DNA from 4 places in the Streptomyces sp. NPDC002851 genome. Region 1 is predicted to be linked to each of the others. Evidence: riboswitches for the same ligand, from Rfam matches in the RefSeq annotation. Region 1 holds a riboswitch; each other region holds the start of a gene.
The links. Region 1 has a riboswitch for cobalamin ahead of metE (5-methyltetrahydropteroyltriglutamate--homocysteine S-methyltransferase). Riboswitches for the same ligand answer to the same signal wherever they lie in the genome.
Positions count from the first base shown of each region.

Region 2: another riboswitch for cobalamin. It lies ahead of ACWD10_RS18120 (ABC transporter substrate-binding protein); the one in region 1 lies ahead of metE (5-methyltetrahydropteroyltriglutamate--homocysteine S-methyltransferase).
Region 3: another riboswitch for cobalamin. It lies ahead of ACWD10_RS11710 (ABC transporter substrate-binding protein); the one in region 1 lies ahead of metE (5-methyltetrahydropteroyltriglutamate--homocysteine S-methyltransferase).
Region 4: another riboswitch for cobalamin. It lies ahead of ACWD10_RS16695 (CbtB domain-containing protein); the one in region 1 lies ahead of metE (5-methyltetrahydropteroyltriglutamate--homocysteine S-methyltransferase).

Region 1 is NZ_JBSFUT010000009.1:33,200-40,185, forward strand. It holds gene glnII (glutamine synthetase) at 1-102, shown strand, start outside; gene ACWD10_RS12165 (PepSY-associated TM helix domain-containing protein) at 218-1,702, opposite strand; gene ACWD10_RS12170 (hypothetical protein) at 1,779-2,390, opposite strand; cobalamin riboswitch at 2,497-2,705, shown strand; gene metE (5-methyltetrahydropteroyltriglutamate--homocysteine S-methyltransferase) at 2,857-5,190, shown strand; gene ACWD10_RS12180 (MHYT domain-containing protein) at 5,497-6,279, shown strand; gene ACWD10_RS12185 (sensor histidine kinase) at 6,451-6,986, shown strand, end outside.
Region 2 is NZ_JBSFUT010000015.1:131,496-138,481, forward strand. It holds gene ACWD10_RS18105 (DUF3224 domain-containing protein) at 1-182, opposite strand, end outside; gene ACWD10_RS18110 (helix-turn-helix transcriptional regulator) at 282-1,286, shown strand; gene ACWD10_RS18115 (SpoIIE family protein phosphatase) at 1,723-3,795, shown strand; cobalamin riboswitch at 3,908-4,096, shown strand; gene ACWD10_RS18120 (ABC transporter substrate-binding protein) at 4,275-5,408, shown strand; gene ACWD10_RS18125 (FecCD family ABC transporter permease) at 5,392-6,489, shown strand; gene ACWD10_RS18130 (ABC transporter ATP-binding protein) at 6,482-6,986, shown strand, end outside.
Region 3 is NZ_JBSFUT010000008.1:185,921-192,906, reverse strand. It holds gene ACWD10_RS11720 (ABC transporter ATP-binding protein) at 1-340, opposite strand, end outside; gene ACWD10_RS11715 (FecCD family ABC transporter permease) at 337-1,353, opposite strand; gene ACWD10_RS11710 (ABC transporter substrate-binding protein) at 1,449-2,480, opposite strand; cobalamin riboswitch at 2,646-2,829, opposite strand; gene ACWD10_RS11705 (baeRF2 domain-containing protein) at 3,080-4,219, shown strand; gene ACWD10_RS11700 (MBL fold metallo-hydrolase) at 4,259-4,897, shown strand; gene ACWD10_RS11695 (trypsin-like serine peptidase) at 5,198-6,073, shown strand; gene ACWD10_RS11690 (alpha/beta fold hydrolase) at 6,181-6,986, opposite strand, start outside.
Region 4 is NZ_JBSFUT010000014.1:20,083-27,068, reverse strand. It holds gene ACWD10_RS16715 (HAD-IIA family hydrolase) at 1-608, shown strand, start outside; gene ACWD10_RS16710 (hypothetical protein) at 808-1,434, shown strand; gene ACWD10_RS16705 (class F sortase) at 1,446-2,114, shown strand; gene ACWD10_RS16700 (CbtA family protein) at 2,090-2,869, opposite strand; gene ACWD10_RS16695 (CbtB domain-containing protein) at 2,886-3,101, opposite strand; cobalamin riboswitch at 3,135-3,274, opposite strand; gene ACWD10_RS16690 (glycoside hydrolase family 6 protein) at 3,454-4,503, shown strand; gene ACWD10_RS16685 (galactose oxidase-like domain-containing protein) at 4,624-6,567, opposite strand; gene ACWD10_RS16680 (glycosyltransferase family 2 protein) at 6,671-6,986, opposite strand, start outside.

The DNA of each region.
Region 1 (6,986 bases):
ATCGAGGACCGCCGCCCGAACGCGAACGTCGACCCGTACGTGGTGACGCGGCTCATCGTGGACACCTGCTGCACGGCTCTGGAGAAGGCCGGTCAGGCCTGAGCGAGGTCTGAGTAACCGAGGTCCGAGTAACTACTGAAGGGGCGCCCGTCTCGTAACGGGCGCCCCTTCTGTACGTACGTGTTTCGCTTCCGGCGCTGCTACGTACCCGGCGCTTCTACGTACGTACGGAACGGGCGCGGCCGCGTACCGCCATCAGCGCATCGAGCACCAGGAACGCCACCAGGCTCACACCAAGGAGCGGCACGAACCAGGCGACCACCGCCGTGACCGCGAGCAGCGGCACCAGGACCGGCAGCGGCACCCGCCGCCAGGCACCCCGCGGTATCGGCCGCCCGAAGCTCGCCTTCCGCTCCCTGGTCGGGCGGCGCAGCCACCACATCCGGTAGCCCCAGACGATCAGGAGCACCGTGGCGAGCATCAGCGCGGCGAGCGCGAGCTGGTTGGGCAGGCCGAGGAAGACGCCCATGTGCGCGTCGATGCCGACCCGGGTGAGCTTGGCGAGCAGCGGGTAGTCCGCGAACCTCACCTCGTCGAGCACCTTCCCGTCGGCCGGGTCGACGGCCACCGAGTCGAGGTGGACGGGGAATTGGGCGTCGGTCTCCTTGACGACGTAGCCCTGCCCGTCGACCGGCAGGATCACCGACACCTTCCCGTCGACGCCCTTGCCACGGGCGATCTCCAGGGCCCGGTCGACGCCGATGTCCGCACCGCGCCCGGAGCCGCCGGTACCGCCGGTACCCCCGCCGTGCCCGGCGTGGCCCTCGTGCCCTTCATGGCCGCCGCCCGCACCCGCGCCGCTCGCGAGCGTGGCGTCGACGACGGGCGTGGCCCCGCCGAGCTGTGCCTTGAACGTGTCGATATTGGCGCCCGCGTACTTCGACCAGGTCAGGCCGGTCGCCGAGAGCGCCACAAGCCCGATCGCCGCCCACAGGCCGACCGCGCCGTGCCAGGACAGGGTGCGGGCCCGCCCCTTCTCCGCGCCCTTGCCGGGTACGACGAGGTCGCGCCGCCGGGCGCGGCGGCGTCCGAACCACAGGGCGACGCCGCCGAGCGCGACCACCCACAGCCAGCTGGCGGCGAGTTCGCTGTAGTTGCGGCCCAGCTCGCCCAGGTGCAGATCGCGGTGCAGCTCGTCGATCCAGGTGCGCAGCGGCAGCGCGCCGGAGCTGCCGTAGCTGGCCAGCTCGCCGCGGATCTCGGCGGTGTACGGGTTCACGAACACCGCGAGCTCGCGGTCCTCGGGCACGTCCGGCGAGGCGAAGAGCACCCGCGTCGTGGCGCCCTCCTCGGCCGGCGGCCACACGGCCGTGACGGTGCCCTCGGGGTGTGCCTTGCGGGCGGCGGCGACCTGCTCGCTCAGCGGCACGGTCTCATCCCCGACGGGGACCCGCAGCTCGTGCCGGTGGACGACCTTCTCGGCCTGGAACGAGAGCGCGTACAGCATCCCGCTCACGGCGGCGACGAGCAGGAACGGGGCGATGAGCACCCCGGCGTAGAAGTGGAGGCGGAGGAGCAGCGGGCGGAGCGCGGCCCAGGCGCCCGGACGGCGCTCGCCGCCGTCGCCCTGCCCCTTCGTATCTGGTGTATCTGGTGGATTTTCTTCGGCGATGTCCGGCTCGTGCCGGTTGTCAATGGCCATGACGTCCTTCGGAGTTCGGTGCGTGGGCAGGTGACAGCGCACCCACCGCGGCGCCGGAGCGCGAAGGAAGCCGAGGTCAGGCGGCGGCGGGTGCGTAACGCGGGAGACGCGCCGTCACCGGCGGCCCGCGCCGGGACACCACGTGCGCGAGTACGGCGGTACGCGGCCGGGCCGGGCCGTACCAGGACCACGGCCGCCGTCCGGGGCCGGGCGGCTCCGGAAGCCGTACCGCCGCGCCGAGCAGCCGCAACGGAGTGAAGGTCAGCGCTTCGAGCGTGCGCAGGAGCTGGAAGAGTGCCGCCTCGCCACGGGCCAGCCACAGGGCGCACAGGAGCGCGGACAGGAGGTGCGCGGCGAGCATCCCGGCCGAGCCGTGCCCCTGGGTGTGCGCCATGGCGGCGTGGTCCTGGCCGTGCCCCATGGCGGCGGCATGCTCCTGTGCCCCGGCGAAGGCCAAATGCAGTGCCCCCTGCACCGCGAGCAGCCCGGCCCCGATGGCCACCGGACCGCGACGCCGCCGGGCCCCCACCCAGGCCAGAACACCCGTAACGCCCAAAGCGCTCAATAGGCCACCAAGAGGGACCTGATGTCCAGACGTGTACGAATGCCCCGCGGTGCCCAGAGTGACGCACACCGCGGCGAACAGCGCGGCCCGGAAGGCGCGCAGAGTGGAACGGGCGTGCGTCATGGCCGCACATGCTGCCATGGCCCCCGGCGCCCGCTGCCCCCGGGAAGCGGAAATCACACCTCCGCCCCCGCCCGTAGCACCGAACGTCTAGGCTGGCCCACGCAGCTGGTTCGCCCCGCCCGCCAGGCGGTGGCGTCGTAAGAGGGAACCCGGTGGGAATCCGGGACTGCCCCGCAGCGGTGAGCGGGAACGACCGCCGTCACACGCACTGGACGTACGACATCCACGTCCGGGAAGCGACGGCCAGTAGGAGCCCCTGGTACGGGTGAAAGAGCCCGGGCCGAGGAGCACGCCCGCGAGTCCGAAGACCTGCCACTGCCCGCGGACCCGCACGGGCCGCGGTCGCACCGGGACCTCGTGGGCGGGTCGGCGGCGGCAGGGCGACGGCACCAGTGCGTGCGCCGCCCCTCCTTCGTCGTACGTGCTCGGCCGCGCGGCCCGCCGAGAACTCGCGAAGGAGAGTTCCGTGACCGCCGATCACCCCGACACCACCCTCTGCCGTACCGCCGCAACCCTGCACGGCTACCCCCGCCAAGGCCCCCACCGCGAGCTGAAGAAGGCGATCGAGCGCTACTGGGCCGGGCGCACCGACGCCGCCCAACTGCACCGCGCCGCCGCCGAGTTGCGCGCCGCCCGGCGCCGCGAACTCCGTGACGCCGGGATCGAGGAGATCCCCACCGGCGACTTCTCGCTCTACGACCACGTCCTCGACACCGCCCAGATGGTCGGCGCGATCCCGCCCCGGCACCGCGCCGCCGTACCCGCGGGCGAGCAGTGGACGGGCGGCTCAGCGGCCCACGACCTCGCGCTCTACTTCGCCATGGCGCGCGGCACCGCCACCGCCGCGCCCCTGGAGATGACCAAGTGGTTCGACACCAACTACCACTACCTCGTACCGGAGTTGGGGCCCGGCACCGTCTTCACCGCCGACTCCCGCAAGCAGCTCACCGAGTACACCGAGGCCCGTGACGAGGGCTTCGCCGCCCGGCCCGTGCTGCTCGGGCCGATCAGCTTCCTGCTGCTCGCCAAGCCCGCGCCGGGCGCTCCCGACGGCTTCGACCCGCTCACGCTGCTCGACCGGCTGCTCCCGGTGTACGCCTCCGTCCTCGCGGATCTGCGGGCCGCGGGCGCCGCCTGGGTACAGCTCGACGAGCCCGCCCTGGTCCAGGACCGGCCGGGCGCCGTGCTGAGCGCCACCGCCCGCGCCTACCGCGACCTGGGCGCCCTCACGGACCGCCCCCGACTCCTCGTCGCCTCCTACTTCGACGTACTCGGGGACGCCCTGCCCGTACTCGCGGACGCTCCCATCGACGGCCTCGCCCTCGACTTCACCGGCGCCGCCGCGGGCAACCTCGACGCGCTCGCCGCCATCGGCGGGCTCCCCGGCAAGCGCCTGATCGCCGGGGTCGTCGACGGACGCAACGTCTGGGCCGCCGACCTGGAACGGGCCCTCGCCACCCTCGGCACCCTGCTCGGCCTGGCGGACCAGGTCGACGTCGCCCCGTCGTGCTCGCTGCTCCACGTGCCGCTCGACACCGCCATGGAACGCGGCCTCGACCCGCAGATCCTGCGCTGGCTCTCCTTCGCCCGCCAGAAGACCCGCGAAGTCTCCCTGCTCACCCGCGCGTTGCGGCACGGCCGGGACACCGTCGCCGCCGCGCTCGCCGCCCGCCGCGCCGACCTGGCGACCCGCGCCGGATCCGCGCTCACCCACGACCCGGCGGTACGCGCCCGCTGCGCCGCCGTCACCGCGGACCAGACCCGCCGCGCGGCCGCGTACGAGGAACGAACCGCCGCCCAGCGCGCCCGCCTGAACCTGCCGCCGCTGCCCACCACGACCATCGGCTCCTTCCCGCAGACCCCCGAACTGCGCTCCGCCCGCGCCGAGTTGCGCACGGGCAGGCTCACCGACTCGGCGTACGAAGAACGCATCGCCGCCGAGATCCGCGAGGTCGTCGCCTTCCAGGAGAAGGCCGGGCTCGATGTCCTCGTGCACGGCGAGCCCGAACGCAACGACATGGTCCAGTACTTCGCCGAACAGCTCACCGGATACCTCGCCACCCGGCACGGCTGGGTCCAGTCGTACGGCACCCGCTACGTCCGCCCGCCGATCCTCGCGGGCGACGTGTCGCGGCCCGCGCCGATGACGCTGCGCTGGACGACGTACGCCCAATCGCTCACCGACCGCCCGGTCAAGGGCATGCTCACCGGCCCGGTGACGATGCTCGCCTGGTCCTTCGTACGCGACGACCAGCCGCTCGCCGAGACCGCGCGGCAGGTCGCGCTCGCCCTGCGCGACGAGGTCGCCGACCTGGAGGCGGCCGGTACCGCCGTCATCCAGGTCGACGAACCGGCCCTGCGCGAGACCCTGCCGCTGCGCCGCGCCGGACACGCGGCCTATCTGGAGTGGGCGACGGAGTCCTTCCGCCTGGCCACCTCCGGGGTGCGCGCGGACACCCAGATCCATACGCACATGTGCTACGCGGAGTTCGGCGAGATCCTGCCCGCCATCGAGGCCCTGGACGCGGACGTGATCAGCCTGGAGGCGGCCCGCTCCCACCTGGAGATCGCCGCCGAACTCACCGGCTACCCACGGCAGGTGGGCCCCGGCGTCTACGACATCCACGCCCCCGCCGTCCCCACGGAACGCCACCTCACCGACCTCATCGACCGCGCCCTGCACACCGTCCCGGCCGACCGCCTCTGGATCAACCCGGACTGCGGCCTGAAGACCAGGACACCGGACGAGGTGCGCCCGGCGCTTGAGCGGATGGTCGAGGCGGCGAAGCGGCTGCGCTAGTCGCCCGGGGGTTCCGCCCCACGGCGGAACCCCCCACCCCGCCACCCCACCCCGGTAAGACCCTTGCCGTAACCCCCGGCCCGGGATGTCCGAAGCGCCCCGTGACGCGGCGTGACATGAGTCGCACTGTGGAGAAAGCGTGGAGGTGCCGGTGAGGATCTGTAGTCCGCTCCCGCCCCGTGAACTCGGGCTTTACCGATCGGTAGGCCCTGGATCCGACCCCGATTTCACCCCCGGACCCGCCCCGCGACCCCGTGTTAGCGTCCCCGGCGATCGGGGGCCGAACGCGACTGCGAGAGGAGAACCGTGGGTCACATGCACCACATGGCGGGGGGATGGATCACGCCCGTCCTGTCGTACGCGATGGCCGTACTGGGCGCCGCGCTCGGACTCCGGTGCACCGTACGGGCCTTGGCCGCCGGGCCGGGATCCAAGCGGAAGTGGCTGATCACCGCATCGGCGGCGATCGGGGCCGGGATCTGGACCATGCACTTCATCGCGATGCTCGGCTACACCGTCGAGGGCACCGCGATCCGCTACGACATTCCGCTCACCCTGCTGAGCCTGCTCGTCGCCATCACCGTCGTCGGCGCGGGCATCTTCACCGCCGGGTACGGCGGTTCGCGCCCCCGGGCCGTGCTGCTCGGCGGGCTCGGTACCGGGCTCGGCGTCGCCGCGATGCACTACATCGGCATGGCGGCGGTCCGGCTCAACGGCGACATCGCGTACGACCCGGCCACCGTGGCCGCCTCCGTCGTCATCGCCGTGGTCGCCGCCACCGCCGCGCTCTGGGCGACGCTCGCCGTGCAAGGGCCGGTGATCGCGGCCGTCGCCTCGCTGGTGATGGGGCTCGCGGTGAGCAGCATGCACTACACCGGCATGGCCGCGGTGCGCGTCACCGTGCACGCGAGCACCGAGCCGCTGCCGGGCGCCAGCGCCCCCGCCTTCATCTTTCCGCTCGCCGTGGTGCTCGGCTCGTTCCTCTTTCTGACCTGCGCGTTCGTGGCGCTGTCGCCGACCGCGCGGGAACGTGACGCGGACCGGGCGGCGGCCCGGCCGCTGCACGAGGTGGAGCTTCCGGCGACCTGAACGGTCTGCTCCGTTCCGGTTACTTGGCCCCTTCCATCTCTAACGGTCCTTCGGCCTGAAGGGTCCCTTCCGGCACCGATTCCGGCTTCCTTCCGGCACCGTCCCCGAACCCGTCATGGCGCTCCGTCCGCGCCGCCCCCACTCCTGCACCGTCAAGGAGACAGCTGCGCCATGCCCGCACGCCTACCGCTGCCCGAACGGCTGCGCCCCAAATCGATCCGCGCCAAGGTCGTCACCCTGCTCACCGTCCCGGTCGTCTCGCTGATGGCCCTGTGGGGCCACGCCGCGGTCACCACCGCGTCCCAGGTCTCGGACACCGAGCAGCTGAAGCAGATCAACTCGGCCCTCGTCACCCCGGTCGTGGACTTCACCACCGCCGTACAGGACGAACGGGCGGCCGCCCTGAAGTACCGCGCCGCCCCCGGCGCCACCGAGCGGCAGGCCCTCGACGCCGCCGAGTCCCGTACCGACCGGGCCGTCACCGCGCTGCGCCGGGGCGTCGCGTCCAACAGCACCGACCTGGCCGCCCTTGACGCCGGGCTGCCCGGCCGGATCGAGCGACTCCGCGACTCCGCCGACGGCCTTGCCGCCACCCGTAAGGCGGCCACCGCCGACGCCGGGCAGGGAGGAGGAGCGGGCGCCGTGCTCTCCGGCTACGGCACCGCCGTGGACCGGGCCTTCGCGGTACGGTCCGGACTCGCGGGCGC
Region 2 (6,986 bases), on a different contig from region 1:
GCCTCGATGCCGCCGGAGAAGCTGTTGGTGACCTTCGCGTGTGCGAGCGCGGGACCGGCGCCGCTCGGCGTGCGGGCGTTCTCCTCCCAGTCGGCGAAGGTGAAGTGTCCGGTGGTCTCGGTGGGTTGAGTGGACTGCGTGGTCTGCGGGGTCTGCGTAGTCGGCGTGGTCTGCGTGGGCATACGGGTCGTGCTCCTCTCGGCCTTTGATGTGCCCTCAGCTTTGCGGCCGTATCTGACACCTTCTGTCAGGTACGGAGCACGGGCCGGGAGAATGGCGTCATGCGTGCCGACCGGCTGCTCTCCGTTCTCCTGCTGCTTCAGAACCGCGGCCGCCTGACCGCGCCCGAACTCGCCGCCGAACTCGAGGTGTCGGTCCGCACGGTCTACCGGGACATCGAGGCCCTCGGCGCCGCCGGTGTCCCGGTGGTCGCCGACCGCGGGCCGCTCGGCGGCTACCGGCTGCTCGACGGCTACCGCACCCGGCTCACCGGCCTCACCGACCCCGAGGCCGCGTCCCTGTTCCTCGCCGGGGCGCCCGGGCCCGCGCGCGACCTGGGCCTCGGCGCGATCCTCAGTACCGCACGGCTCAAGCTCCAGGCCGCGCTCCCGGCCGGGCTCGCGGACCGCGCCCGGCGGATCGAGGACCGCTTCCACCTGGACGCACCGGGCTGGTTCCGGGACGCCGATCCGGTGCCGCACCTGGAGCGGGTGGCCCGCGCGGTGTGGGAGCAGGAGGTGTTGCGGGTGCACTACCGGCGCTGGGACGACAGGACCCGAGTGCACCGCGAGCTGCATCCGCTGGGGCTCGTTCTGAAGGGCGGCATGTGGTACCTGGTGGCGCGTGCCGACGCGTCGATACGGACGTACCGCGTCTCCCGGTTCCTGGCGGTGGACACCGTGGCGGGGGAGAGCTTCGAGCGGCCCGCCGGGTTCGATCTGGCCGCGTACTGGGAGGAGTCGTCGCGGCGGCTCGAGGAGGCGCGGTACCAGGGGGTGGCCGTGGTCCGGCTCTCGCCGCGGGCCCGGCGGCTGCTGCCGATGCTGTTCGGGACGGCGGGGGACGCGGCGCTGCGGGACGCCGGGGAGCCGGACGCCGACGGCTGGGTGCGGGTGGAGCTGCCGGTAGAGGCGGAGGCCATCGCGGTCGGGGATCTGCTCCGGCTCGGCACCGACGCGGAGGTGCTCGGCCCACCGGAGCTGCGCGCGGCCTTGGCCCGGACGGTGGCGGGCCTGGCCGATCGCTACCGCGCACACGGGGAGGCAGAAGCGGACGGGGAGGCGTGAGGGATCTCTTCCGCTTTATGGGGCCGGATGAGCCGCAGCGGCCGCCGGAAAGGTATGGCGGGCGGGCCCGGCAGTGGAGATGATGGAGAGATCCCCGGCCGCGCCGTGGAACCCGTAGCGAAACAGGAGACTGCAAGAGAGACTCGGCGGCGGCCTGGACGAAGGGAGCGGACGCATGAGCGCTGCGGACGCCCTGTCTCCCGAACCGTCGGAACCGCCGGATCCGGCAGGACCAGCAGAACCGGCAGCACCGGCAGCACCGGCAGAACCGGCAGAACTGGCAGACAGCGAACGGTCGGCACAGCCCGGCGACGCACCTTCGGCACCCTCGGCGCGTGAGTCGCCCGGGACACCCGACCCACCACAGAACTCCGACGCGCCAAAAGACTCCGACGCACCAAAGAACTCCTCGGCCCGCACCACGCCGTGGACCCGCTTGGTCGGGGCCGACAGCGACCCCGCGCTCCAGCCGGGCGGGCTCCTCGACGAGCTGGGCGTGGCCGCCGTGGTCCTGGACGCGGACGGGCGGATCGTGCTGTGGAGCCCGCAGGCCGAGGACCTGTTCGGCTACCCCGCCGCCGAGGCCCTCGGGCGGCCCGCGGCCAAGGTCCTGGTCGACGAGGAGGACCTGGAGCAGGTGCTCACGCTGTACGCCGAGGTGATGGCGGACGGCACCCCATGGGCGGGCGTGTTCCCGGTGCGCTGCAAGGACGGCAGCAGGCTGTACGCCGAGTTCCGCAATATGCGTCTGGAGGACGACCAGGGCCGCCCCTACGCGCTCGGCCTCGCCTCCGACCGGGCCACGGTGCAGCGGATCGAACGCGATCTGGCCCTGACCATGCGCCTGGTCGAGCAGTCCCCCATCGGCCTCGCGATCCTGGACACCAACCTGCGGTACGTCCTGGTCAATCCGGCCCTCGAGCGGATCAACGGCGTACCCGCCGGGGAGCACCTGGGCCGGACCGTCCAAGACGTACTGCCGTTCCTGGACGTCACCGCCATCGCGGCCACCATGCGCGACGTCCTGCACACCGGCGCCCCGGTGCGGGACAGCTTCACGGTCGGGCGCACCCCGGCCGACCCCAATACCGAGCACGCCTGGTCGGTGTCGTTCTACCGGCTCGAGGACCCGTCCCGGGGCGTCCTCGGCCTCGCCGTGTCCGTCGTGGACGTCACCGAGCAGCACCGCGCGGCCACCGCGGCGGACCGGGCCCGACGCCGCCTCGCGATGATCGCCGACGCCACGGAGCGCATCGGCACCACCCTCGACCTGGACCTCACCGCCCGCGAACTGGCCGACAGCCTCGTCCCCGAGCTCGCCGACATCGCCGCCGTCGACCTCCTCGAAGCCGTGCTGCAGGACGGCCCGCCGAGCCCGTCCGCCACCGCCACCCGGTACCCCCGGTTCCGCGCGCTCGCGCTCAAGACGGCCTACCCGACCCCGGCCGTCCAGGCCCCCGACCCGGTCGGCCGGTCGATTCAGTACGACGACTCGCGCCTGGTCGCCAAGTGCATCCGCACCGGCCGCCCGGTCCTCGTCGCGCAGGTCGGGCCGAACGACATGAAGCGGATCGCGCGCGACGAGAACGCCGCGAAACTCCTGGCCGAGGCCGGGGTGCACTCGTTTCTCGCGGTGCCGCTGCGCGCCCGGGGCACGGTGCTCGGCGCGCTCACCCTGGCCCGCGCCCGCAACCCGCGCGGCTTCGACCACGACGACCTGCTGCTCGCCGGTGAACTGGCCTCCCGAGCGGCCATCTCCATCGACAACGCCCGCGGCTACCAGGAGCAGTCCCAGGCCGCGCTCGCCCTCCAGCGCCACCTGCTGCCCGTGCGCCCGCCGCGCCCGCCCGGCCTCGAGGTCGCCTACCGCTACCGGCCCGCCTCCACGGCCATCGAGGTCGGCGGCGACTGGTTCGACGTCATCCCGCTGCCCGGCCACAAGACCGCCCTCGTCGTGGGCGACGTCATGGGCAGCGGCCTGCACGCCGCGGCAACGATGGGCCAGTTGCGCACCGCGACCCGCACCCTGGCCGGGCTCGGCCTGGAGCCCACCGACGTCCTGACCCACCTGGACCGGATCACCGCCGACCTCGGCGAGACCATCGCCACCTGCGTCTACGCCGAGTACGACCCACACAGCCGCCGCTGCCGTCTCGCCACGGCGGGCCATCTGCCCCCCGTCCGCACCCACACCGGACCCGGCGGCGGCACGCCGAGCCTCCTCGACCTGCCCACCGGAGCACCCCTGGGCGTCGGCGGCGTCCCCTTCGAGGCCCGCGAGATCACCCTCGCCGCCGGCGACGAACTCGTCCTCTACACCGACGGTCTCGTAGAGTCCCGCGGCCAGGACATCGACACCCGCCTCCAGGCCCTGCCCCGCCTCCTCGACCGCCCCCGCGGCTCCCTGGAGGAAACCTGCGACCTCCTCCTCAACACCTTGCGCGACCACCAGGATCCGGACGATGTGGCCCTGCTGATCGCTCGTACGCATCCGTACAAGACGTATTGAGCACGACAAGACGTATTGAGCACGGCCGTACTTGGCGGTGCGGTCCAGGTCCACGTGCCTCGCTCACACCCCTCCGTGCGCCGGTGCACCGGCAGGCTCGTCTTCCCCGGGTAGGAACGGGTTGGCTACTGTGTGCCCGTCGAACCACGCGACGGGAGCCAGGAAGCCGGTGAGAATCCGGCACGGTCCCGCCACTGTGACCGGGGAGCGGACCCCGCATACGACCACGGCCGCGCGGCTGGAAGGTCGGGGCGAGCAGCGATCCGGGAGTCAGGACACTGACCTGTCGCGGACACCATCCACGGGGCGTGGACTCCAGGAGGCGTGCATGAGGTCTGCGGTGGCGACAGGCGCCGCGGCAGACCCGTTCGGGCGGCTAGGCGTGTGTGGCTGACGGCCCAGTGGGCCATGGCCGGTGCGTCGCGGTCCCGGCTGCCGGTCCCCTGGCGGATCGTGCTCCGGACCCGAGAGGACCCCGGATGCCTGAACGCACTGTGCCGAGCCCGGACGTCTCCCGCCGCAGACTGCTCGGTGGCGCGCTGACCGCGGTCGCCCTGCCCCTGCTCGGCACCGCCTGCGGGCGAGCCGGGACGGCGAGCCGCGGTGACGGTCTCACCGTCACCGATCTGACCGGCAAGAGCGTCGAACTGCCGCACCCGGCCCGTCGGGTGGTGACCATCCCGCTGCCGGCCGCGTCCATGGTGGTCGCCGTCAACGGCGGACCCGAGGTGCTGGTGGGGATGAACGCCGCCTCGCGCACCGCCGTCGCGGGCAGTTTCCTCGGCTCGGCCTACCCCGAGCTGCTCAAGGTCCCCACCGACGTGGCCGGTGCCGAGTTCGCGCCCAACGTGGAGAGCGTCCTGAACCTGAGCCCTGATGTCGTCATCCAGTGGGGCGACCGCGGCCCGGGCATCGTCGAACCGCTCCGCCAGGCCGGTCTGACCGTCGCCCGGCTCACCTACGGCACCCAGAAGGACCTGGAAGGCGCCATCGCGCTGTACGGCGCCCTGCTCGGCAAGCGGAAGCGGGCGGAGCGGATGGTCGCCGGGATGCGCGAGCGGATGAGGAAGCTGCGCTCCGAGCTTCGCACGCCCGGTGCCGGGGCCAGGTCCGCGCCGTCGGTGCTCTATCTGCGCGGGGCCACCGAGAGTCTGCAGGTCGGGGGCGGCGCCTCGTACAACCATTACGTCACCGAACTCGTCGGCGCCCGCAATCCCGCGGCCGGGATCGACAGCGAGCAGGCCGCCATCGACACCGAGCAGCTGCTGAAATGGGACCCCGACATCGTCCTCCTCGGCAACTTCGGTCCGGCGGCCCCGAAGGACCTCTACGGTGACCCGGCGTTGGCGAGTCTGCGCGCCGTGCGCGAGCGCCGCATCTACAAGGTGCCGCTGGGCGGTTACCGCTGGGACCCGCCCAGCCAGGAGTCGCCGCTCATGTGGCAGTGGCTCGCAGGGCTTGTGCACGGCACCGGCGCGCCGGGCCTGCGGGCCGAGGTGGTCCGCCAGTACGCGTTCCTCTACGGCGCCGAACCCACCGACGCCCAGCTGGACGGCATTCTGCGGACCAAGGCCAACTCCGGGTCCCGGGACTACGATGACTTCGGCCGCTGAGCGGGTCGGGCGCAGCGGCCCGGCGCGACCCGGCGGGCCGGGAACCACGCCGGTACGGGTCGGCTCGGCCCGTCGCCGCACCGCCCTCCTCGCCCTCCCGGCCGCTGTCGTGCTCGTGGCCGTCGCCGCCCTCGCCCTCGGCCGCTACACGGTCGGCTTCGACCAGGTCGTACGGATCCTCCTCGGCCAACTGCTGCCGCTGGAGCCGACGTGGACGCCGACCGAGGAAGCCACCGTGCTGCGCGTCCGGCTCCCCCGGGTGCTGCTTGCCATGCTGGTCGGCGCGGGCCTCGCCCTGTGCGGGGCGACGTTGCAGGCCGTCTTCGGCAATCCGATCGTCAGCCCGCAGATTCTCGGCGTCTCCTCCGGCGCGTCCTTCGGCGGGGCCCTCGCCCTCGTCCTCGGCCTTGGCTCGGCCGCGCTGGTGCTCGGCTCGTTCGGGTTCGGGCTGCTCGCGCTCGTCGCGGTCTTCGCGACCAGCCGGGTGCGCGGCCCGGCGCCACCCCTGACGATCGTGCTGTCCGGGATCGTCGTCGGGGCGTTCTTCGCGGCGCTGGTCTCGCTCCTTACGTATCTCGCCGACCCCTACGGCGAGTTGCAGTCCCTGGTCTTCTGGTTGCTCGGCAGCCTCGCCACCGCCACGTACGGCAAGGCCGCCGTGGCCGCGGTGCCGGTGCTCCTCGGCGGTGCGGTGATCTGCTCCCAGCGCTGGCGGATCAACGTGCTGTCCCTTGGCGATGAGGACGCCACGGCCCTGGGCCTTCGACCCGGGCGGCTGCGCTGGCTCCTGCTGACCACGGTGGCCGCGATCGTGGCCGGGGCGGTCGCGGTGAGCGGGGTCATCGGCTGGGTGGGGCTTGTGGTGCCGCATCTGGCCCGGCTGTGGGTCGGGCCCGACCACCGGGTGCTTATCCCGGTCAGCGCCGGTGTGGGGGCGGTGTACCTCACCGCGATCGACACCGTCACCCGCAACCTGAGCGTCGCCGAGATCCCGCTGGGTGTGCTGACCGCGCTCGTCGGAGCCCCGGTGTTCCTGGTGCTGCTGCACCGCAGCCGCCGAAAGATGTGGTCCGATGCTTGAGCTCGACCGGCTCGGCTTCGCACACCACGGCGACCGCTGGCTCTTCCGCAGCGTCTCGCACCGGCTCGCACCCGGGGAGATCCTCACCGTCCTCGGCCCGAACGGCCGCGGCAAGACCACCCTGCTGCGCTGCCTCGTCGGTCTGACCGAGCCCACCGAGGGGCGAATACGCGCCCAAGGAGCGATCGGCTTCGTCCCGCAGAGCCACCGCACCACCTTCGCCTACACGGTCCTCGACATGGTGCTGATGGGCCGCGTACGGCACCTGCGGCCGCTGACCACGCCCGGCCCCCGGGACTACGAGCACGCTCTCGCCGCCCTGGACAGGGTCGGCCTTACCGCACTCGCCGACCGTGACTATCCGACCCTCAGCGGCGGGGAACGCCAACTCGTCCTGATCGCCCGGGCGATCGCCGCGGAAGGCCCCGTGCTCGTCCTCGACGAACCGGCCTCCGCACTGGACCTGCGCAACCAGGGCCGGGTGCTGCACCTGCTGC
Region 3 (6,986 bases), on a different contig from region 1:
CCCAGGCCCGACGGTGCGGGATGCGGCCGAGGCGTACGACATCGGCGACCGTCAACGCGGCCTGGGTATCGGCCTGTTGCTCCACCACGGCGAGGCGCCGCGCGGCCACCTTGCGGGGCACCTGGGAGAGCGGGGTGCCGTCGAGCGTGACGGTACCGGCGTGCGCGGCGAGCACCCCGGCGAGCAGGCGAAGGAGGGTCGACTTGCCCGAGCCGTTCGGTCCGAGGAGTCCGGTGACCGTGCCGGGCCGGGGTGTGAGGCTCACCCCGTCGAGGACGAGCTGCCCGTCTGCCGACCAGGACACGCGCTCGGCGCGCAGCCCCCGCGCATCACCGGTCACCGCACGCTCCTGCCGCGGTACAGCACGAGCACGAACGCGGGCACGCCGATCAAGGACGTCATCACTCCGACCGGTACTTCCTGAGGCTCCAGGACCGTGCGTGCCAGCGTGTCCACCCACACCAGGAACACGGCCCCGGCAAGCGCCGTGACCGGAAGCAGCCGGGTGTGGCCGGGCCCCACGAAGGCACGTGCCGCGTGCGGCAGGATCAGGCCGACGAAGCCGATCGCGCCCGCCGCGCTGACGAGCGCCGCGGTCAACAGGGCGGTCACACACAGCAGTACGAGCCGGGTGCGGATGACGTGGACGCCGAGCGCGGCGGCCGCCTCGGGCCCGAAGGCGAAGGCGTCGAGGGTGCGCCCGTACCCCAGACACACCGCCGAAGTCACCACGAGCACCGCGAGACAGAGCCACACCTCCGCCCAGCCGACCCCGCCGAGCGAACCGAGGAGCCAGAACAGCACGCCGCGTGTCGTCTCCGCGTCGGCGGACGTCAGTACGACGAGGGAGGTGAGCGCGGAGAACAGCTGCATCGCGGCGACCCCGCACAGGACGACCCGGTCCGTCGTGCCGCCCAGCGTGTGGCTGAGCAACAGAACGAGCGCGAACGAGCAGACGGCGCCGATGAAAGCGCCCCCGGAGACCGAGAGCGCGCCGCCGCCCACGCCGAGCACGACGACGAGGACGGCACCGGTCGACGCCCCGGAGGACACGCCGAGGACGAACGGATCCGCGAGCGGGTTGCGCAGCAGCGCCTGCAGCACGGTGCCGCACACCGCGAGGCCCGCCCCGCACACCGCGGCGAGCAGCGTGCGCGGCAGCCGCAGATTCCACACGATGCCGTCCCGGATCGGCGAGAGGTCCGAGGCGGTCAGACCGAGCCGCGCGCCGAACGCCGACCACGCGTCGCCGACGCGGATGTGCGCCGGGCCGATGGTGATGGCCACGGCGACGGACACGCACAGCACAGCGACGCCGACCGCCCAGTAGAGCCCGCTCCGGACCACACTCACGCGGTTCGCCGAGCCCACCGCACGCACTGCACGCACTGCACGCACTGCACGCACTGCACGCACCACACGCGCCGCACGTACTGCGCTCGCTACATTCACCGCGCTCGCTTCTCCGTACGCTCGGAGAGGCCGAACTCGCGCAGGGCGGCGGCCACTTTCTCCACGCCGTCGACGGTCCGGATGGTCGGATTCAGGTCCTGCCCGTTCAGCAGCACGTACCGCTTCTTGCGTACGGCCGTCATGTTCCTGGTGACCGGATCGGACTCCAGGAACTTGATCTTCTGGGCGGCGGACTCGGCCGACTGCGAGCGACGCGTCAGGTCGCCGATGACCAGGACGTCCGGATCGCGGTCCGCGACCGTCTCCCAGCTGATCTGTGGCCACTCCTCGTGCGTGTCGTCGAAGACGTTGCGCAGCCCGAGCTCCTTGGTGATGACGCCGGGCGCACCGCAACAGCCCGCCATGTAGGGCGACTGGGCGTTCGCGAACCAGTACAGGACACTGACGCCTCCGGCGCTCGCCCCCGAATCCACGGAGCCCCCCGAAGTAGCCTTGTGCACACGCGACTTGAGCCGCGAGATCAGCTTCTCGCCGCGCTCCTCCACGTCGAAGATCCGCGCCAGATCGCGTATCTCTCCGTACACGGTGTCCAGGGCGAACGGCGTGGTGCGCGTTCCGTCGCCGTCCCCGCCGTTGTCCTTGCCGGCGCAGTCGGTGGGGGAGAGGTACGTCGGCACACCGAGCTGCTCGAACCGCTCGCGGGGCGCCACACCGCCCTTGCCCAAGGTGTACGTGAACGAGGCGGCGGCGAAGTCCGGTTCGGTGTCCAGGACCTTCTCGAAGGACGGGTAGCGGTCGGCGAGCCGCGGCACCTTGGCGTTCGCCTTCGCCAGGCTCTTCAGGACCGGGTCGGTCCAGGTGGCCGTGCCCACCATCCGGTCGGCGAGACCCAGCGAGAGCATGATCTCCGCCGAGCCCTGGTCGAGGGCGACGGCACGTCGCGGAGTGTGCTCGATACGGACCTTGGTGCCGCAGTTGTCGAGCGTGACGGCCCGACCGGTGCCTTGCGCGGTGTCGGTTGTGGAGCCGGTGCCGCCGCATCCGGCAAGCAGCACGGCGGCCGCCAACAGGGGTACGGCACGGCGAACTTGACGAGAGAGACCTGCTGGACGTGCTGGACGTGCTGGACGAACTGCACGTGCTTGACCTGCTTGGCGTGCGAAAGGCACGGGGATTCCTCTGCGTCCAGGGCTCATACGCGGAGCCGGTCTACGGTCCACCCCGGCCCACTGGTCGGAGCCGGGGTGCCAGCAGGTCTTCGGACTCGGGGTCATCCGCGCGAAGCGCCTTCCCAAACCGGTGCACCGGCCCAGTGGCAGTGGCTCCGCCCGTCACCCTCACCGCTGCGCGTCAGTTCCGGACTCCCACCGGATTCCCTGACCCGTGCGCGTACAAGAACGCACAGAGGTTCGACTGGCGCTGGAAAGCTACCACGGCACTGGCCTGGCCCTCGTCACCGGGCGGTCCCACATGCACGCGGTGCGCGGCCGTGGGCGAGTGGGCGAGCACGATGGGTTGGTGTCAGTGACGGCGAGACCCACGCCCTCGCTGCAAGGGGAAGCGATCGGGTGCAGTCTGGAAGTGCACACGCACGCCGTCTGCGGGGGGCGTCATGATCGTAATCCTGGGAATGTGAGCACGGCGGCAACTCCGAGGAGGCAGCGCCATGCACCTCTCGCTCCTTCGACCGCTCGCTGACCGGCCGGGGCCCTGGGCATCGGTCTATGCCGATACGTCCCATGACACCAAGGACGCGGCCAAGCAGCAGAGCCTCACGGCGCATGCGACCGCCGCCAAGCTGTCCGAGCTCGGCGCGGACGACGCCACCTGCGGTGCCGTGGAGAAGGCCCTGGCTGTTGAGCGCACGGGAGAGCCGGCGACGCAGGCCGGCCGTGCGTTGTTCGCCACCGAGGGCGAGGTGGTCCTCGATGTCTCCCTTCCCGCGCCACCCGCGGTGCCGTCCACGTCATGGGGGTTCGTGCCCCGGCTGACGCCCTTGCTGGAAGCGGTCGGCGACGATCCGGTCTGCCTGGTCGTCACGGTGGACAAGACCGGCGCGGACTTCGCACTGCACAGCAGCCGAGGCGGCGAGGATGCCGGAACGGTTGCCGGTGTCGACTGGTCGATCCCTCGAACGGGCAGGAACGACCGGGCCGAGCGTCACGTCCAGTCCAAGGCGGAGGAAACCTGGGAGCACAACGCCCGTGAGATCGCCGAAGCGGCCCGTGAGGTGTTCGAGAAGAGCGGCGCCGCGGCGCTGCTCCTGGCCGGAGATTCGCGTGAGCGCCGGTCGGTGCACGAGAAACTCCCCGCGGCCCTTCGCGCCGTGACGTACGAGACGACGCACGGAGGGCGGGCGCCGGGAACGGACACCGCGGCGCTCGACCGGGATATCGCGCAGGTGCGGGCCGTCAGTGAGCGTGCGCATCTCGCGGAGGTGACGGGGCGCTTCCGTGCGCGGGCCGAGCCCGCGGGCGGTGAGACGCCGTACGCCGCGTCCGGCGTACCGGCTCTGGTCGAGGCGGCACGGGAGCACCAGATCGACACCCTGCTCGTCAGCCCGCACGGCGCGGATGCCGCACGGAATGTCTGGGTCGGCAAGGCCCCCGACCAAGTGGCGGTGCGCAGCTCCGAACTCCAGTACCTGGGCGAGGTCCGCCCCACCTCGGCACGCGCCGACGACGCCCTGGTCCGCTCCGCCGTGGCGAACGGCGCCGACGTCCTGGTGGTGAGCGATCCCGCCCAAGCACCGGCCGGGGGACTGGGCGCCATTCTGCGGTGGACGGAGGCGACGGCGCGGATGTGACCAGTCCTGACCGGAAGGCCCGGCCGGAAGGTGAGCGCGGTGACGTGGCGGCTGCGGCTGACGCTGCTCGGGACAGGAGCGATGAACTCGCCGCGCTTCGCCCCGGCCGGGCTGCTGCTGCGCTACCGCCGTGGCCGGGTCGCCTTCGACGGCGGGCCCGGCGCCGAACCACCCCAGCGCCTGGACGCCTGGCTGGTGACCGACGAGCGGGCCGAGCTCCGTTCGGAGCTGCGCCGGATGGCGGCGGACCGTGGCGTCGTGCCGCGCATGGCCGATCTGGACCTCGGTGAACTGCGGATCAGCGCCTGTCCGGTGGTGCACACCTCACATCCCACCTGCGGTTACCGGATAGCGGCCAGGGGTGTGGTGGCCGTGTGGGCGCCGGAGTTCTGGGAGTTCCCGGCATGGGCACAGGGCGCGGACCTGATGTTCGCGGAGGCGGCCGGCTGGGATCGGCGGATCCGGTTCCGGGGCGGTGTCGGTGGCCACCTCGGCGCCCTGGAGGTCGGCCGCGAGGCGGCCGCGCACGGCGTGCGACGGCTGGTCTACGCGCACATCGGCCGCCCGTGCCTGCGCGCGATGGACGCCGGATTGCGACCCGAGTGGGGCGCATGGGGGCGCGAGGGCCGGACGTACACGCTGGCTGCCACCGGGTTCGCCACCACCGACGCCGAGTAGCCGAGGGGAGTTTGACACGCACCGGCCCAACTGGACTCCTCAACGTCCATGACGAGTCACAAACATCCATGACGAGTCACACCGAGCGGAGCACGGATGGTGGGCAGGGAAGGCCGGACTCTCACCGGACTCTCAACGGGCGGATCGTCCGGCCCCGGCCTAGCGTGGTACGAGGGATGTCCCAAGCCAGTGGGTGTGTCCCAAGCATGTGGGGTGTGTCCCAAGCCCGTTGGGTGTTGTCCTAAGCCCGTGGGGGGTGTCCCAGGCCCGTGAATCGCGCGTGGGCAGGAGGTGCGAGGCATGCATCGGATCGTTGTCTCCGCGCTGGCTGCCGCCTCCGTCGTGACACTCGCCGCGGGGAGCACGCCTGGTGGTACGCCGAGCGATGAGGCGGCGATCAGTACGGTGACGTTCACCGCGGCCGAGCGTCGCGCGACCCTCGCGTACTGGACGGCGGACCGGATGCGCGAGGTCGCAGCCGGTGCCGACTTGGGGCACGACGCCGCGTCCGTCAAACCCTGGAGCGGCCCGGCGATGAAGACCGTGGGGCGGTTCTTCTTCACCAACGAGAAGGGCGAGGACTCGTACTGCACCGCCACCGCGGTCGAGAGCCACAACCGTTCCGCGGTGATGACCGCCGGGCACTGCGTGCAGCTGCCCGCCTCTCCGGTGAACCGCTACAGCAACATGGTGTTCCTACCGGCCTACAGCGAGGGCAAGCGCCCGTACGGGGCGTTCGCGGTGCGGTCGGTCGTGATGCCGCGCAGCTGGGAGCAGGACGCCGAGAACGACGTCGCCGCTGTCGTGGTGGACCCGCAGGGCGGCACGTCACTGACCGACGCGGTCGGCGGGCAGTCCGTGGCCTTCGACCGCAAGCCCGGCGGCAAGGTGACCGTCTTCGGCTATCCCGACAGCCAGGAGCAGCGCGGCGAGCGGCTGATGTACTGCGCGGGCACCACGTCGACCACACGGGAAGGCGCACAGAGCGTGCGCTGCCCGATGGAAGCCGGGGCGAGCGGTGGCCCCTGGCTGGCCGACTTCGACGAGAAGTCGGGTCGCGGCAAGCTGGTGTCCGTGAACAGCTTCGGCGACGCGGCGGTGGAGGGCTCGGTCATCGAGGGCGAGGTCCTGGGCAGGATGGCGGCCGAACTCCATGCCCGAGCCGGGCAGTTGTGAGATCCGCGCCGACCGCGGGGCAACCCTCTGGGCGAGGAGGGAAGACGACCCCCAAGTGCTGCTGGAGTGCCTGCTGGTCGGCGCGTTCCGGGTCGCCGCCCGCCGGTTCAGCCCTCCCGCAGAACCTCGCGCAGCCGGGTGGCGAACGAGCGGGGGTCCTCGGCGAAGCCGGTGTGTCCGCCGGGGAACATCGTGGGCTCGATGCCGAGCGCCGAGGCGAGGGCTCGGGAGGCACGGTCACAGAGCTGCCCGGCGGAGTCGTCGCCGATGCCGACCACGATGCGGGTGTCGGTTGAGCTGAGGGCGGCGATGTCCGGCTGCCAGTGTGTGGTGGCGCGCAGTTCGTGGGCGAACCAGCGGCGCTCGTCCGCGACCTGCCGCGGGTCGCGCTCGCCGCCGAACATCTGCTCCACCACGGGATCGGGCAGAGCGAAATTGGCCAGGGCGAAGAACTTCTTCCACGCCTCGATCACACCGCCCTCGAGGTAGGTGGCGATCAGATCGTCGGTCGCCGCGTGCAGCTGCTCACGGTCCTCCAACAACTCGTCCAGCGGGGGCTCGTGGGCGATGACGATGCGGACCTGCTCGGGCCGGGCCTCGGCGAGGGCCAGCGCGCTGACGGCACCGCCGCTCGATCCCAGGACGACGGCTGGGCCCGCGCCGAGGTGGGCCATGAGCCGGGACAGGTCATCGGCACGCAGCTGTGGGGTGGAGTCCTGGCCGGGGTCGTCGAGACGGCTGCGGTTGATGCCCCGCGGGTCGGTGGTGAGCACCGTGTGGTCGGCGGCGAGCAGGTCGGCCAGCGGCGCGAAGGCCGCGGCATCCATGGGAGCACCGCAGAGCACGACGAGGGGGCCCTGACCCCGCACCTCGTAATGCAAGCGGGCCCCGGGCACCTCGAGGATCTGCTCGG
Region 4 (6,986 bases), on a different contig from region 1:
CCCGGCTGCGGCGCATGGGCCTGGACGTCCCGGTCGAGAACATCTGGACGTCCGCCCTGGCCACCGCCAAGTTCCTGGACGACCAGCGGCCCGGCGGCACGGCGTACGTGATCGGCGAGGCGGGCCTGACCACGGCCCTGCACGACATCGGCTACGTCCTGACCGACCACGACCCGGACTACGTCGTCCTCGGCGAGACCCGTACGTACAGCTTCGAGGCCATGACGAAGGCGGTCCGCCTGATCAACAACGGCGCCCGCTTCATCTGCACCAACCCGGACGAGACCGGGCCGAGCCTGGAGGGCCCCCTTCCGGCGACCGGCGCGGTGGCGGCGCTGATCACGAAGGCGACGGGGAAGGACCCGTACTTCGCGGGCAAGCCGAATCCGCTGATGATGCGAACGGGCCTGAACGCGATCGGGGCGCACTCGGAGTCGAGCGCGATGATCGGGGACCGGATGGACACGGATGTCCTGGCCGGACTGGAAGCCGGGATGACGACGTTCCTGGTCCTGACGGGCCTGACGAAGCCGGACGAGATCGAGAAGTACCCGTTCCGGCCGTCGAAGGTCGTGGACTCCATCGCGGACCTGGTCGACCGGGTGTGAGTTCAAAGGTCAGCCCCTCCGGCGTTTGAGGAGCGGGGGTCCGGGGGCGGAGCCCCCGAAGCGGCCGTCAGCCACGCGGCGTTAGCCGCATATCGATACAGCCGGGAAGGAGCGGGGCGGGGAGATAACTCCGCTGGCCTATACCGGATGGCGGCGGCCCCACGCGCGGCGGACCTTCGAAGGACCAGGAGGTTCCACCATGCGCCGAGCCGGACTCGCTCTCAGCGTCGCCGCCGCCATCCTCGTAGCCCTGTCGCCCGGTACGTCCCTCGCCGGTGACAGGGTTCGGGTCGACCCTGCCAAGGCCGTCCCCGGAGAAGAGGTGGCGGTCACCGCCGCCGGGTGCGAGGGCACCAGCGGAGCCGCCAAGTCCGAGGCCTTCGTGGCCGACGCGACGCTCACCGGACCGGAGGGCGAAGGCTCACCCCTCAGCGGCGAGGCCATGATCCGCTCGACGGTGGAGCTTGGACGGTACGACGTCACGGTGAGCTGCGACGGCAAGGACCGCGGCAAGGGCAAGATCACCATCGTCCGCGACAAGCCCTCACCCTCGCCCTCGCCCACCCGCAAGGCCTCGGCCAAGCCCCCGGCCGCGAAGCCCGAGCCTCCGGCCGCGAAACCGAAGCCCGAGCCCCCGGCCGCGAAACGCACGTCCCCGGCCTCGCCCACCGCCCCGATGCGCGCGGGCGGCGGCGGCACCGCCGAGACCGCGGCGGCCGGGACGGGGGACGGCACGACGTACGCGCTCATCGGCGGGCTGCTCGTGGCCGTTACCGCGCTCGCCCTCGCCGCACGGGTCGGCGTCCGCTCCCGCCGCTCCAGGTAGGACGGCGAGGCATGGCGGCCGGTGCGGAAGGCGGAGCAGGGGCGGGGCGGTTCTGCACCGGCGTGGTCTGGGCCCTCCTGCTCGTCGGGTTCTGGCTGTGGGGCGGGGAGGCGGCCGAGGTGCCCGGCGGCGCCGCGGGCCCCACCACCGGCGACGTCGCCGCCGTCGGCAGACCCGCCCGGCTCGAACTGCCGCCCACGCAGCAGGCGTTGTCCGCCGCGCCGCCCCAGCACCTCGACATCCCGTCGATCCGGGTGAGCGCACCCGTGGTGCGGCGCGGCCTCGACGCCGACGGGGCCGTGGCGCCACCCGGCTACGACAAGCCCGGCGTCGTCGGCTGGTACGAGGGCGGTACCGCACCCGGCGCCGAGGGCACCGCCCTGTTCGTCGGGCACGTCGACACCGACACCAGGCCCGCCGTCTTCTACCACCTGAGCACCCTGCGCCCCGGCGCCAAGGCCAGGGTGACACGGGCCGACGGGACCGTCGCCGAGTTCACGGTCGAGGGCGTACGGGTCTTCGGGCGGAACGAGTTCGACGCCCGGCAGGCGTACGGGGAGCGCCAACCGGGCCGCGCCGAGCTGCGGTTGATCACCTGCGGGGGCACGTTCGACCGGGTCACCCGCAGTTACTCGTCGAATGTCGTCGTCTCCGCCTACCTGACCGGCACGGCGCCCTGAGCGTCCGGCACGCCTCCCTCCCCGGCCGGAACCGCCGCACGGGCCGCCGCCGCGCGCAGCCCCAGCGCGCCGAAGACCGCCGCGAACACCGCCCACAGCAGGACGTGCGAGGCGAGCGAGAGCATGCGGAAGTCCCAGAGCAGGGTGGCCCCTACGGGTACCGGGTCCGGGTTGCCCGGCAGCGCGAACAGGGCCACGAGTACCGCGACCGTGGTGGCCGCCACCGCGAGGTGCCGCACCGGGACGCTGCGCGCCGCGAGCCGGACGTACACCTGCCGGACCAGGAACATGCCGAGCACGCCGATGACGACGGCGGCCAGCCACAGCTCCTGCCGGTTGGTGACCGTGCCCGAGTCGCCGACGCCCGGCGGGTTGGCCGGATAGCGCAGGCCCGGCAGGAGCGACACCGCGAGGAACGCCGCGGCCGAGAAGGCCAGGGCGCGCGACCACGGGGACGCGTCCGGGGTGCGGCGGTGCACCAGGGCGTACGCGATGGCGAAGAGCACGCCGATGGCGAGCCCCGCGACGATCGCCGTCACGACCAGGCCGAAGTGCTGTTGGGAACGGGAGAAGAGCTCTTCGTGATGCTGGGCCGCGGGCGCCGCGTCATGGGCGTGCGAGCGCGCCTCCTCGAGGCGGATCGCACGGTCCATCAGCGGCTCGGCGAGCAGCAGCGAGAACAGGCCCGTTACCAGGCCCGCCGCGCCGCCCGCCGCCAACCCGCGCCCGAGCAGGGGGAGTACGGGGGAGTTCATGCTGGGAGCGCCCCGATCAGTGGCAGGGGGCGCCGAAGAGGTGCCGTCCGTCGTGCGAGAACTCGTGCAGATAGTCGCCGGTCGCGGCGATCGCGGTGCCGTTGTCGATGAAGACCGCGTACAGCGCCACCAGGGCGATGATCGCGGCGGCCGAAGCGAGCAGCCAGTCGCGGGTGCGGGTCGTCGCGGCCGATACCGCGGCGGTGTCGGGGGTCTGCGCGTGCAGGGACATATCGATGAGCCTCCTTCTGGGGTTTCCACGCCCCATGGCAGGAGGACGACGGCTCAAGTTCCTGGCTCCCGTACGCGCCCGTCGAGTTGGCGGGTCATCGCGCGCGGTCACAGTGGCGGGACCGTCCCGGATTCGCACCGGGTTCCTTGTCTGCCGTCGCCTCGCTGTATGGACTTGTCGTCCGGGAGAGTCCCAGCAGGCAGCGACGCCTGTCAACCGCGCGTGGACGGCGCGGGGGCGGCGCGCGGACTGCACGGGGCGGCGCACGCCGTGCCCCGCGCCCAGGGCCCCCTCGTGCGTGCGGGCCCCTGTGCCACGATGGGGAGCCGGACAGTGCACCAAGGGGGAGTGGATGTACGGCAAGCACGACCGCCGTGGGCACGGGCCCGCGGTACGGGCGGGTAAGGCCGCGGCGGCTGCCGTGGGGGCGGCGGCGCTGCTGCTCGCGGGCTGTTCCTCGTCGGGCGACCCGGAGCCGGGCCAGGACCGCACGACCAGCGGTCCCGTGGGACAGCGGCCCAAGGCCACCGACCCGTACTGGGTCAACCCGGACGGCAACGCGGCCCGGCAGGTCGCCGCGTACGAGAAGGACGGCAAGCGCGAGGACGCCGCGCTGATCAAGAAGATCGCGGAGCAGCCGGTCGCGGAGTGGATCGGCACCGAGAACCCCGAGCAGGAGGCGCGCGGCTTCACCCAGGCTGCCGAAAAGGCCGACCGGGACGCGTTGTTGGTGCTCTACAACATCCCGCACCGCGACTGCGGGCAGTTCTCCAAGGGCGGCGCCCCGGACGGCGACAGCTACCGGGGCTTCGTCGACGGCGTCGCCAAGGGCATCGGGGATCGGCACGCCACCGTGATCCTGGAGCCGGACTCGCTCCTTCACCTGGTGCAGCAGTGCACCCCGAAGGAGTTCCACGAGGAGCGGTACGCGCTGCTCACCGAGGCCGTGACGAAGCTGAAGGCGCTGAAGAACACCAAGGTCTATCTGGACGGCGGGAATCCGGGCACCGGCTCGCCCGACGCGTACTACGAGCCGCTGAAGCGCGCGGGCATCGACAAGGCCGACGGCTTCGCGGTGAACGTATCGAACTTCTTCACCACCGAAGAGGCCACCGCCTTCGGCAAGGAGCTCTCACCGAAGGTCGGCAACAAGCCGTTCGTGATCGACACCAGCCGCAACGGCAACGGCCCGTACACCGGCGGCGACGAGGCCGAGCGCTGGTGCAACCCGCCCGGGCGTGCGCTCGGTGAGGAGCCGACCACAAAGACCGGTGACGAGCTCGTCGACGCGTATCTGTGGATCAAGCGGCCCGGCGAGTCGGACGGCGAGTGCAAGGGCGGCCCGAAGGCCGGTGAGTGGTGGCCGGAGTACGCCCTGAAGCTGGCGAAGGCCGGTCGGTAGTCCGTACGTAGGTGAGGGCACCTCCCGGATCGGGGGCGCCCTCACTCGGTTACCGAAAACGTCCTCTACATAAGCTCGCGTACCGAAAACGTCCCCTACATAAGTAAGGGCTGCCAGGGGCTACTTGGGGATCTCCACCCACTGCGCCTTGCTCGGCCGCCCCTTGTCGTCCGTGACGAACAGCATGTACCAGCCGGGCTGCACCAGGTTCTTGTTGCGGGGCACCGTCACGGTCACCGAGTCCCCGGACCGCTTCAGGCCGAGCGCGATGGACCGCTGGTCGATGTCCGTGACGTGGGTGCTGGCGCTGGGCCGGATCAGGCGGGCGTTCTTGATGGACGAGGCGTTCCGGGTCTTGAAGGTGCCCGAGCCGCCGAGCTCGATCGTCTCCGGGCCGTCCTGCAGCGTCGGCCCGGTGCCCTGGTACAGGTAGGGCGGGGTGTAGATCTCGATGCGCTGCTCGAACGTGCCGGGCTTGGTGTTGGCCGCGTCCGCGAACAGCGAGTCGGAGCCGAAGACCACGACCCGGCCGTCCGGCAGGAGCAGCGAACCCGAGTGGTAGTTGCGGCCCACCAACGGGTCGGCGACGCGCCGCAGTTCATTGCTCTTGGCGTCGTACATCCGGGCTTCGAGGATGTTGGAGTCGCTGCGGCCGCGGTAGTCCTCGGAGCCGCCGGTGATGAGGATCTCGTCGTTGGGCAGGATGGACGACTGCGGGTAGCGGGTGCCCTTGTCGAGCGAGGGGCCGTCCTTGAAGGCCGGGGTGTCGTCCTTGAGGTCGATGATCCGGGTCTTGTTGCTGGACTTCTCGGATTCGCCGACGCCTCCGCCGCCGATCACCATGAACTTCTCGTCCTGCGCGGGCGGCACCATCACGGTGCCCGCGGTCTCCATCAGCTTGGCGTCGCTGAGGCCGCCGACCTTGGTGAACTTGTTCGTCCGGAAGTCCCAGATGCCGGGGTCGCGGCCGACGTCGTCGGGGCCGTACCCGGCGTTGGCGCCGGAGTAGAAGAGCTTGCCGTTCGGCAGCCCGAAGACCGCGGGGTACGTCGGGAACTGGCGGTTCTGCTTGACGTACTGCCACTTCTTGGTCTCGGGGTCGTACACCTCGTTCCGGTTGCCCGGGACGATCTGGCCGATGTCGTCGAGGCCGGAGAGGGCGAGGATCTTGCCGTTCGAGAGCGTGGTGAGCGTGGGGTACCAGCGCGCCTCGTTCATCGGGTCGACCTTGATGTACTTCTCGGCGACCGGGTCGAACTCGTAGGCGTCCTTGATGCCTTGGAAGTCCTTCTTGTCCAGCGCGAGCTTCTCGGCGATGCCGTAGGTGTTGCGGGCGTCGGCGCCCTTGAGGCCGTGTACCCGGTAGTTGTCCTGCGCGCCGGTCTCGTACTTCTTACCGCGCTTCTCGGCCTCTACATAGATACGGCCGAGTCCCGGATCGTTGCGGACGAACGCGCCGGTCTGCTTGTCGAAGACCTTTTTCGCCTTCTCGACGAGGACGGGGTCCTTGGAGACGAAGGTCTTGCCGCTCTTCTTGCCGGTGAAGCGGGTGCCCGCGGGCAGCGTGATCGGCTTGTCCGGGTTCTCGTTGTGCACCACCATCAGGCCGCCGGCCTTGGTGACGTCGCCCTTGAGCTTCTCGTACCGCTTGGTTCCGCCCGCCACCAGGAGCTTGCCGTCGGGCAGTTGGGTGTGGCCGGTGCAGAACAGGTCGTTCGGGGTGTGGATCTCCTTGAAGGTGTTCTTCACCGGGTCCCACAGGACGGTGTCGAACTTCCCCGCGTCGAAGTTCTTCTGGTTGTTCCCGGAGCCGGCGACCATCAGCACCTTGCCGGTGTGCAGGACGGCCGCGTGGATGGTGTTCAGCCGGTACTTCTCCGGGAACTGGACTATCTGCCAGTGACCGTTCTCGGCCTTGTACTCCGGTCTGTTGATCTTGTACTGGTGGTACTGCTCGGAGCCGTAGCGCCAGAGCCACGGGCCGTTCATCCCGGCCAGCGCAAGGACGACCGCCGTACCGATGGTGAGGCGGCGGGCACGGCGGCGGCTGGAACGGTCTTTCATCGGTTCTCCACGTGGTGGTGAGGCAGGCCGGTGCCTGGCAGCGGGCCGGGATGCCGGGATACAAGAAGAAGCGCGGGGCGCTGCCCACGGCCGACGCCGCGTCTCAAGGGGGAGGTGGAGGGCCGGGGCGAGTGGGTACGGCGATCTGCATGGTCTCGTCGGCGGCCCAGGTGGGCCTGCGTGCCGGGGCGTGCGCACCCGGCGCGGGTGCGGGCGCGGGCTGGGCTTGTCGGTGTCCCGGGGCCTGGTGCTGCGCGACGGGATGCGGTGCGACGGGATGCGGTGCGGTGGGTTGCGGCACGACGGGTTGCGGCACGGTGGGGTGCGGTGCGGTGGGCCCGTGGGGCTGCCCGGGGGCTCCGGCTGCTGCGGCTCGCGCTCCGACGGCTCCGGCTCCTGCCGCCGCCGCGGCGGCCTTG